3 regions of the Limnohabitans sp. 2KL-3 genome follow, and region 3 is predicted to be linked to each of the others. Evidence: predicted binding sites of a transcription regulator. Region 3 holds the regulator's gene; each other region holds the start of a gene.
The links. Region 3 encodes LexA, which represses DNA repair genes until DNA is damaged. Its sites were predicted from a motif close to ACTGTATNNNNATACAGT; they were not measured.
Positions count from the first base shown of each region.

Region 1 (3,275 bases), on a different contig from region 3:
GTCACCCGCACCCGCAATTGCCAGCTCAAACGCGCACTCCAAAACACCAGCATCGCTGGCGCTTTCGCTTGCAGTTGAGCCACCTTAGGACTGCGGCTGTCGGTGTAAAAAGTCAGCAGCCCAGCTCCCGCGTCCACCTGCCGCAGCACCACGGTGCGTGCATCGGGCAAGCCGTCTGCGTCGGCGGAGGCCAGCACCGGCGTGCGCCATTCGTGGTGCCGGTCCAGACTGGCCCGGCCCAGCTCTTTCCAAATTTGCGGGCGAATTTCTTCGGGCGTTTGCAGGTGGATTTTCATGATGATGGGGTCGGGTTGCGTTGAGTAGGGTGGGGCTTCAACCGAATGGTCTGACGTGTCGTGCGAGCTCACAACAACACAATCTCCACACTTCCCGTGAGCACCGGACGGCACAAAATCTTGTAGCCATCGGCATCAAAGTTGGCGGCCACTTGGCTGGCCGTTTGGCCCAGTTGACGGGCCGCTTCGGGGGTGGGGGCGCTGCCCAAATAGCACCAGTGCTTGACGACATGGATTTGCGTGAGTTCGGCATCGCGCTCCACCAAGCCCACAGCACCCGGGTAAGGCCAGCATTCCACGCGCAGCGCCAGCAAGCTGCTGAACAGGCGTTCGCGGTGGGCCTCGGGGGTTTCGTCGCCCCGGCACACACCGGCGCATTGGCGAATGGCAGCCCTGAAACAGGCTTTACCAAGCGGCAGTTTTTCCAAGCCCAGCGGGCCGTAGCACAGCTTGTTTTGGTCGGCGATGGCGCGCAGCGCATCCAGCGCCGCATGGCGGCTGGCGTACAGGCCATACAGCTCGGGCTGGCGGGCAAAGTCGATGTCACGGGCGTAGACCACTTGCGGCACCTCGCCCGTCAGTTGCAAGCTGCACAGCTGTTGGTTGCGACGCAGTTTTTGGTTGAACAGGGGGTGCTGGGCCTTGATCATTTGCGCCTCCAGCAGCAACGCGCCGATCTCGCCGGCCGTGCGGATGTGGCTGATGCGTTGGGTTTGGCGCAGCATGCGGGCCTCGTCGGGCGTGCGCAGGTGCGACAGCAGTCGCGAGCGGATGTTGATGCTTTTGCCGATGTACAGCGGCAAGTCGCCCTCTTGGCCATGGAAGGTGTAGACGCCCGCCCCAGTGGGTGCGTCTTCGATGGCTTCGCGCAGGTGCTGCGGGTATTCGTAGACCCGGCTTTCTTCAAAGTCGTCGCGGCGGTGGCGGGGGGAAATGGTGGCCATGTCAAACAGAGGAAATCATGTCAAGTGGGGTGCTGGTGAATGGTAGCGATCACCACGCCCCAGATGTCCACGCTTTGGCCTTCTTTGGGCACGATGTCGGGGTAATCGGGGTGGGATGCTTGCAAACGCAAGCCCGTACCGAGCAAGCGCAGGGTTTTGCAGGTGAAATCACCGTCAATCACGGCCAGCACGATGTGCCCATCGGCAGGCTCAATGGCGCGGTCCACCAACACCACCGAGCCATCCAAAATGCCCGCATCGCGCATGCTTTCGCCGCGCACCCGAATGTAAAACGTGGCCTGAGGGTGTCTGACCAACTGCTGCATCAGGTCGATGCACTCGACCTGATGGTCTTCGGCGGGTGACGGAAATCCCGCCGCAATGCTGGCGGGCAAGGCCTGAACCCACCAGTGTCCGGGGGGTAAGGCTTGGGGGGTGTCGGGGGCATGCATGGTCAGGGTCTGGCAATGGCGTGATTCACTCAAATACTGTTTATATTTACAGTATACTGACCCCGTCATGCTTCTTGCAGTTGTCTGACATTTTTGTTGATTCACGCCCCGGGCTTTGCGACCCGGGGTATTTTTGGGGGCACGGCACCCAAACCAAGCGTGCCATAACAGAAAGCACTGAGCTGCAGGACCTCTGCCTCAGCGGCACAAATCCCCATCAAGTTCAGGCCGCCGAACCGCTGACCCGGTGGCGGCGTTCAGCGCATTTGGGCGCTCAGACTGCCCAGCGGCGCAGAAAACTCGGCGCGCCAGTTTTCGCCCGCCAGCAAAGGCCAGGCGTCGGTCCAGGTGCCGGTGGTGATCACGTCGCCTGCCTGCAGGTCCACCGCGCCGGGGCATTGGCGCAGTTCTTTCAAAAAGTGGTGCAAGGCATTGAGCGGGCTGTCGAGCACGTTGGTGCCGCTGCCCTGCTCCACCGCCTGGCCATTTTTGAACAGCGTGACGCGGGCCTGCGCCAGCAGGGTGTGCAAAGCCTGTGCATCGGCGGCCAGTTGCTGAACGGGCAGGCGTTGGCCCACCAGCAGGCGGGCGTGCAAGCCGCTGTCGGCCATGGTGTCGGTGGCGGTGAACTTCCAGTCCAGGCAGTGCGACTGCACAACCTCAAAACCGGGGGCCAGCCACTCGATGGCTTCAAACAATTGCTGAAGGCTGGCGTTGGCTGGGGGCGTGGCCTTCATGCCGAAGACGATTTCGGGCTCCAGCCGGGGCTGGCAGGTGGGGGTCAGGTCGATGCTGCCTTCGGCCGTCCCTGTTGCCGTGGGCTCGGCAAAGCCCAGACCTGTGTCCCAGACCGTGCCCCACATGGGGCCAAACACCTCGTAGCGCTGCCACAGCGTGCGGTTGGTGAAACCGATCTTGTAGCCCTTGGGCACTTCGCCGCGCTGCTGGCGCAACTGGCGCACAGCCAAGGCTTGTTGGTAGGCCGCTGCCGTGTCAGGGCCGCCCACCACGCCGGGGGCCTGGCCCCACAAACGGGCTTGGTCGTGGTGCTGCAAGAGTTGTTCGGGGGTCATGGGGTGTCTCCTGATGAAAAGTGAAATAGACCGATGCTGACGGGTCAAGCGCGTGCTGCATCAGCGCTGCAAAAAGCCTCGCAGACCCAGGCCACATCGCCGTGACTGCGGGTGGACTCACAGGGCCACATAACGACCGTCGCCTTGACGGGCAATTTGCCCCTGCGCCAGCAGTTCATCCAGGTGCATGCCGATGGTGTTGCGCTCGGCGCAAGGCACAAAGGGCACGTCGTAGCCTTGCGGGTACAGCAGGCGGCGACTGACCAGCTCATCCAGGCTGTGCGGGGTCTGCAAATAGCCCAGCAGTTGCGCGCTGCGCTCGTCAATCTTGCTGGCAAAGCGCGCCAGATCGTCCAAAAACTGCGCCCGGTCTGTGATGACCGCTTTGTGGTGCGAGGTGGCCCAGATGCGGGCGTCCAGCTCGGCCACTTTCTTCAGTGTTTGCCGAAAGTCGCTCAGGCTGGAGGTGGCGTCGCCGTAGTAAGGCCCAAAGCCGCTCAGGTCGATGTC
Region 1 is NZ_CXON01000023.1:22,581-25,855, forward strand. Features, by position in the region: gene AMM41_RS19110 (pyridoxamine 5'-phosphate oxidase family protein) at 1-296, opposite strand, end outside; gene cho (excinuclease Cho) at 365-1,240, opposite strand; gene AMM41_RS19120 (LexA family protein) at 1,261-1,692, opposite strand; gene AMM41_RS19125 (2-keto-4-pentenoate hydratase) at 1,950-2,765, opposite strand; gene AMM41_RS19130 (MBL fold metallo-hydrolase) at 2,883-3,275, opposite strand, start outside.
Region 1: AMM41_RS19120 (LexA family protein) is a predicted target of LexA. The motif match lies at 1,728-1,745, and genes of this name have one in related genera.

Region 2 (3,275 bases), on a different contig from region 3:
CCGCAACAACTCACTGGCCGGCTGGGGCAAACTGAAATCAATCTTTTTATCGGGTCCCAGCCTGACTTGCTGGGCCAAGGCCTGCACGTTGTAGACCAGCGCACGGTCAAAGGGTTTGTTGGCCAAGCCTTGCGCCACCAGCCAGGTCAAGGCCAGGCTGATGGGCCAGAGCAAGAGCAAAGGGGTGAGCATCCAGTCCAGTATTTCCCCGAACAAGGAACGCTGCTCGCGTTTGAAAATTCGCACGTTCCAGCCTTGGGATTTCATGGGTAAAGGTATTTCAGCGCCGAAACCGGTGCTCAAAACCGAAATGTATTAACCCGGTATTTTTTCCAGGCAATAACCCAAACCGCGCACCGTGGCGATGCGGATGGGGCCTTTTTCGATTTTTTTGCGCAAGCGGTGGATGTACACCTCAATGGCATTGTTGCTGACCTCTTCACCCCACTCGCACAGACGCTCCACCAACTGATCTTTGCTGACCAAGCGCCCAGCGCGTTGCAGCAGGACTTCCAGCAAGCCCAACTCACGGGCCGACAACTCCACCATTTTGCCGTCGATGGTGGCCACCCGACCGGACTGGTCATAGACCAGCGGGCCGTGCTTGATTTGGGAGGTGGCCCCACCCATGCCCCGTCGGGTCAAGGCACGAACCCGGGCTTCCAGCTCTTGCAAACTGAAGGGCTTGGCCATGTAATCGTCAGCCCCGTAATCCAGCCCTTTGACGCGCTCTTCCACGCTGTCCGCTGCGGTCAAAATCAGCACAGGCAAGACTGAACCGCGCGATCGCAGACGCTTGAGCACGTCCAAACCATGCATTTTGGGCAAGCCCAAATCCAGGATCAACAGGTCGAATTCGTTGTTGGTCATGAGGGCCGCATCGGCTTCGCTGCCACTGGCCACATGGTCGACGGCAGCACCGGCACTGCGCAAAGTGCGCAACAAACCATCGGCCAGAACCTGGTCGTCTTCGGCTATCAAAATACGCATGGCTGTCTCCTGTTGTTGTGTGAGGCTCTCGGGTGTGCCGGTACGGGCTGTCTGATTCTAGTTCCACCGTGCACAGCCCTTGGGCAAAATTCAAGACGCATAGGCCTCCAAGCCCAAGGCCACCACGGTGGCCACATCCTTGCCCACGGCGGCTCGAAACTCCGCTTCGGCTTGGGCCACGGCGTCCTTGAATGCCTGCAACCAAGCCAATCCCACGGGCGTGAACACCACCCGACGGACACGGGCATCGGCTGTGTCCGCTTCACGCCGCACCAAACCCCAGGCCGTGCACTGGTCCACCAGGTCGCCCATGGCTTGTTTGCTCATGCCCGCCGCTTGGGCCAGATCGGTCAGGCGCGAGCCCTCCATCGCCAAATGCCGCGTGATGTGCACATGGGCTGCACTGATCTGGTCGCGTGCTGCCAAATTGGCCAAAGCCAAAGGCACACCTTCGTTGCCCGCCATGAGGTAAAGCACACGCTCATCAAAGCGGCGCATGGCGTGTCCGAGCAATCGGCCCAAATGGGTTTGCCGCCATCGGTCATCGTGTCTCTCAAGGCCCTCAGGCGGTGTGGTGGGGGTGAGTTCCATGGTCGCAAATGATAAGGTAAACTGACTAAAAATTGAGTTTACAGGTTTATACAGCTCGTTTACAGTACTGTTCAAGCATCCAGTCAACAGCACATGACCCAGCCCACTGGTGCCACAACCCATTGATATTCAAGGAGATTTTCATGAGCGACGTGAACAGCGAAAAGTCCAAAGCCCTGCAAGCCGCCCTGGCCCAGATTGAAAAACAATTCGGCAAAGGCACCATCATGCGTCTGGGCGAAGGCGAAGTCATCGCCGACATCCAAGTCGTCTCCACCGGCTCTTTGGGTCTGGACATCGCACTGGGCGTGGGTGGCCTGCCCCGTGGCCGCGTGATCGAAATCTACGGCCCTGAGTCCTCGGGCAAAACCACCCTCACTTTGCAAGTCATCTCTGAAATGCAGCGCTTGGGCGGCACCTGTGCTTTTGTGGACGCTGAACACGCCCTGGACGTGCAATACGCGCAAAACCTGGGTGTCAACCTGCAAGAACTGCTGGTCAGCCAGCCCGACACTGGCGAGCAAGCCCTGGAAATTGTGGACAGCCTGGTGCGCTCTGGCGCGGTGGATCTGGTCGTCATCGACTCGGTCGCAGCACTCACGCCCAAGGCCGAAATCGAAGGCGATATGGGCGACAGCCTGCCCGGCCTGCAAGCGCGTTTGATGAGCCAGGCCCTGCGCAAGCTGACCGCCACCATCAAAAAGACCAACTGCACCGTCATCTTCATCAACCAAATCCGCATGAAGATCGGTGTCATGTTTGGCAGCCCCGAAACCACCACCGGCGGCAACGCGCTCAAGTTCTACGCCTCGGTGCGTTTGGACATCCGCCGCACCGGCACCATCAAAAAGGGTGACGACGCCATTGGCAACGAGACCAAGGTCAAAGTGGTCAAAAACAAAGTGGCTCCACCTTTCAAAACCGCCGAATTCGACATCTTGTTTGGCGCGGGCATCAGCCGCGAAGGCGAAGTGATTGACATGGGTGTGACCGCCAAAATTGTGGACAAGTCGGGCGCTTGGTACGCCTACCAAGGCGAAAAAATCGGCCAAGGCCGTGACAACGCCCGTGAATTCCTGCGTGAAAACCCGGCGCTGGCTCGCGAGATCGAAAACAAAGTGCGCGAATCGCTGGGCATCCGTTTGCTCGAATCGGCCATCGCCGCCCCCAAGGCCGAAGCCGCTTGAACAAGCCCGGTTTTCAGCCCTCGCTCAAAGGCCGCGCCCTGCGGCTTTTGAGCCAGCGTGAACACTCCCGTGCCGAGTTGGAGCGCAAACTGGCACCCCACGAAGAAGTCCCTGGCGAATTGGCCAAGGCACTCGACGAGTTGCAGGCGCGGGACTTCATCAACGACGGCCGCGCCGTGGACTCCTTGGTCAACCGACGGTCTGCCAAATTAGGAAGCACCCGCATCAAGCAAGAGCTCGCCGCCAAGGGGCTGTCGGGCGAAGCGGTGACCGAAGCCATGGCGGGCCTGAAAGAAACGGAATGGCACCGTGCGACGGAAGTGTGGCGCAAGAAATTTGGACACCCCCCCCAAGACCCGCAAGACAGGGCCAAGCAAATGCGCTTCTTGCTGACCCGGGGATTCAACGCCGACGTGGTGCGGCGCGTGGTTCAAGGCAGTGACTTGGACGAATGAGCGCTCGCGGCCACAAAGCCGCCTGGTGCTCAACGTTGTCAAGGTTTCAAAT
Region 2 is NZ_CXON01000004.1:1,042-4,316, reverse strand. Features, by position in the region: gene AMM41_RS07095 (sensor histidine kinase) at 1-267, opposite strand, end outside; gene AMM41_RS07090 (response regulator) at 316-990, opposite strand; gene AMM41_RS07085 (MarR family winged helix-turn-helix transcriptional regulator) at 1,081-1,581, opposite strand; gene recA (recombinase RecA) at 1,725-2,768, shown strand; gene recX (recombination regulator RecX) at 2,765-3,223, shown strand; gene AMM41_RS07070 (DUF3717 domain-containing protein) at 3,262-3,275, opposite strand, start outside.
Region 2: recA (recombinase RecA) is a predicted target of LexA. The motif match lies at 1,648-1,665, and genes of this name have one in related genera.

Region 3 (3,275 bases):
GCAGTGACCGTTTGGCTGAAGCTTGTCAGCAACTGGGATTGCCCTCCGACCGGGTGGTGGTCAATGTCCAGGGCGACGAACCCCTGATCGAGCCAGAATTGATCAACCAAGTCGCCCTTGCTTTGACGCAGTGTCCGCAAGCGAGCATGAGCACCGCTGCCCATGCCATCACATCCTGCGCCGACTTCACCAATCCCAATGTGGTCAAAGTGGTCACCGATGCCCGTGGCATCGCGCTTTATTTCAGCAGAGCGCCCATCCCTTGGTGGCGAGATGGCCCTGCTGACCCGCTTTTGATGCAACTGCCAGACCCTGCACCCCTGCGCCATGTGGGCATTTACGCTTACCGGGCAGGATTTTTGTCACTTTTCCCACAATTGCCTGTAGCCCCCATTGAAGCTGTGGAATCACTGGAGCAACTGCGCGCACTTTGGCATGGACACGCCATTGCGGTGCACATCACTGACAAAGCCCCTGGGCCTGGTGTAGACACGCCTGAAGATTTGGATCGGGTCCGCGCCCTGCTGATGGCGTAAGCCTGGCTTGAGCATCGCGTGATATTCTCGACCTACGTTGTCAGGAGACGTGGGTCCGTATGAGATCCATCTGACAGACACCCATGACAAGCTATAAGGAACTTCCATGAGACTGATTCTGTTGGGCGCACCTGGCGCCGGCAAAGGCACACAAGCCACCTTCATTTGCCAGAAATACAACATCCCACAAATATCCACAGGTGACATGCTGCGTGCTGCCGTGAAAGCAGGAACACCGCTTGGACTTCAAGCCAAAGCGGTGATGGAATCTGGCGGTCTGGTCAGCGATGACCTGATCATCAACCTGGTCAAAGAGCGGATTGCCCAAGCAGATTGTGCCAATGGCTTCCTGTTCGATGGTTTTCCACGAACCATTCCTCAAGCAGATGCCATGAAGGCTGCAGGCGTCAAGTTGGATTACGTGCTCGAAATCGATGTGCCTTTCGATGCCATCATTGAACGCATGAGCGGTCGTCGCTCGCACCCTGCCTCGGGTCGGACCTACCACGTCAAATTCAACCCGCCCAAGGTGGACGGAATGGACGATATGACCGGAGAGCCCTTGGTTCAACGCGCTGACGATCAAGAAGAAACCGTCAAAAAACGCCTGGATGTTTACAGTGCGCAAACACGCCCCTTGGTTGACTACTACTCCAACTGGGCCAAAGCAGATGCGGCGTCAGCCCCCCGCTACCGCGCCATCAGTGGCTCCGGCAGTGTGGAAGACATCACGGCTCGCGCCTTCGCTGCACTCAGCTGATGAATTCTTGAGCGCAGCATGCGCTGCACAGCCCCACAAAGCCCCGTTAAGGGGCTTTTTTGTTTTGGGGATGCCTGGCCATCGCTTTTGTTGCAAATGCCCTGCGGCTCCACACCAAGGCGCTTTGCATCCAAGGCCCATGGTTGATGGTTTTTACATACACTCCTTGCAAAACCGCAAAAACTGGTTAAAAATACAGTCACTGGATGAAACAACAGCCCTAGGAGCACCGATGACCGACGATCCGAAACTCACGGCCAGGCAACAAGAAATTCTGAACCTGATTCAGAACACCATGGCCAACACGGGTTCCCCACCCACACGCGCAGAGATCGCGACGGCATTGGGTTTCAAGTCGGCAAACGCGGCCGAAGAGCACCTCAAAGCACTGGCCCGCAAAGGCGTCATCGAACTGGTCAGCGGCACTTCCCGCGGAATTCGTCTCAAAGGCAGCGCCCGCAGCACGACCCGTGTGCCTGCGGATTCGTTCAGCCTGAACCTGCCCGGACTGGCGCAACTTTGTTTGCCTTTGGTGGGGCGGGTTGCCGCTGGCTCTCCCATCCTTGCGCAAGAACATGTTGACCGCTCTTACCAAGTCGAAAGCACTTTGTTCGCACAACAGCCTGATTACTTGTTGCGTGTCAGAGGCATGTCCATGCGGGACGCGGGCATCATGGATGGAGATTTGTTGGCCGTGAAATCAACCAAAGACGTTCGCAATGGACAAATTGTGGTGGCCCGTTTGGGGGACGATGTCACGGTCAAACGTTTGAACAAAACAGCCTCTGGCATTGAACTGCTGCCTGAAAATCCAGACTACCCCGTCATTTTGGTGCGTCCTGGCGAACCTTTTGACATTGAAGGCTTGGCGGTGGGCCTGATACGCAACACATTCATCATTTGATGCTTTAAATCCTGGCTCAGGTGGCGGGCGCTGTTCTTCAGCCCTGAGCCCAGCGATTTTCTTCAGCAATCCTGCCTGTGTCCAACCTCCATGATTTGAAAGGTTTCACATGGGAATCGCTCTGCTAACTTTGTCAGTTTTTTTAAAAAAACTGAACCATAATCCTGTCAACACATCGGTTTTGACAACATCTCGAACATCGCGCCCACACCCCAGCTGGGCCGTTCGCTCCCCAAGTGCTTGTACAGCCGCGCAGCGCACGCAAGTGCCAGACAATCCGCCCCTCCTTCGTGTCTTGCGCATTCAGGAAAACGGTCAACAGGCCGACTGTGCCGGACGAATGGTGATTTCGGGGCGCATGGCGGATGTTTGCGCCGAGCTGGACCGCTTGGTGGCACTCGAGTCAAGGCAAACACATCGGTAAAAACACGGCGGGTACAAACCCGCCCAATCCATTGGATCGACACCACGCTTTCGCAACGCAAGCCCATGAAAGCGGATTCACTCAAAAGGAATCTGCGCATCCCCGCCGTAAGCGCCCAGTGTCAAGGCACAATGTCGAGATGAACATCGTGATCCTCGACGACTATCAAGACGTCGTCCGCAAACTCAGTTGCGCTTCCAAGCTCGAGAATTTTCCCGCCAAGGTATACACCAACACAGTCAAAGGCATTGGTCAACTCTCTGTTCGCCTCAAAGATGCTGACGTGATTGTCCTGATCCGTGAACGCACGGCACTCAATCGGGCCTTGATTGAAAAACTGCCAAGATTGAAATTGATTGCACAAACTGGACGTGTTGGCAGTCACATTGACTTGGCAGCCTGCACCGAACGTGGCATTGCAGTTGCCGAGGGTGTTGGTTCGCCCACCGCTCCTGCGGAATTGACTTGGGCTTTGGTAATGGCCGCCTCTCGAAGATTGCCGCAATACATCAGCAGCCTCAAGCACGGCGCTTGGCAACAGTCTGGCCTGAAATCCAGCTCCATGCCCGTCAACTTTGGCTTGGGCACTGTCCTCAAGGGCAAAACCCTGGGCATTTGGGGTTACGGAAAAATTGGACAACTGGTGGCCGG
Region 3 is NZ_CXON01000014.1:103,064-106,338, forward strand. Features, by position in the region: gene kdsB (3-deoxy-manno-octulosonate cytidylyltransferase) at 1-536, shown strand, start outside; gene adk (adenylate kinase) at 643-1,296, shown strand; gene lexA (transcriptional repressor LexA) at 1,529-2,200, shown strand; gene AMM41_RS15855 (D-2-hydroxyacid dehydrogenase family protein) at 2,764-3,275, shown strand, end outside.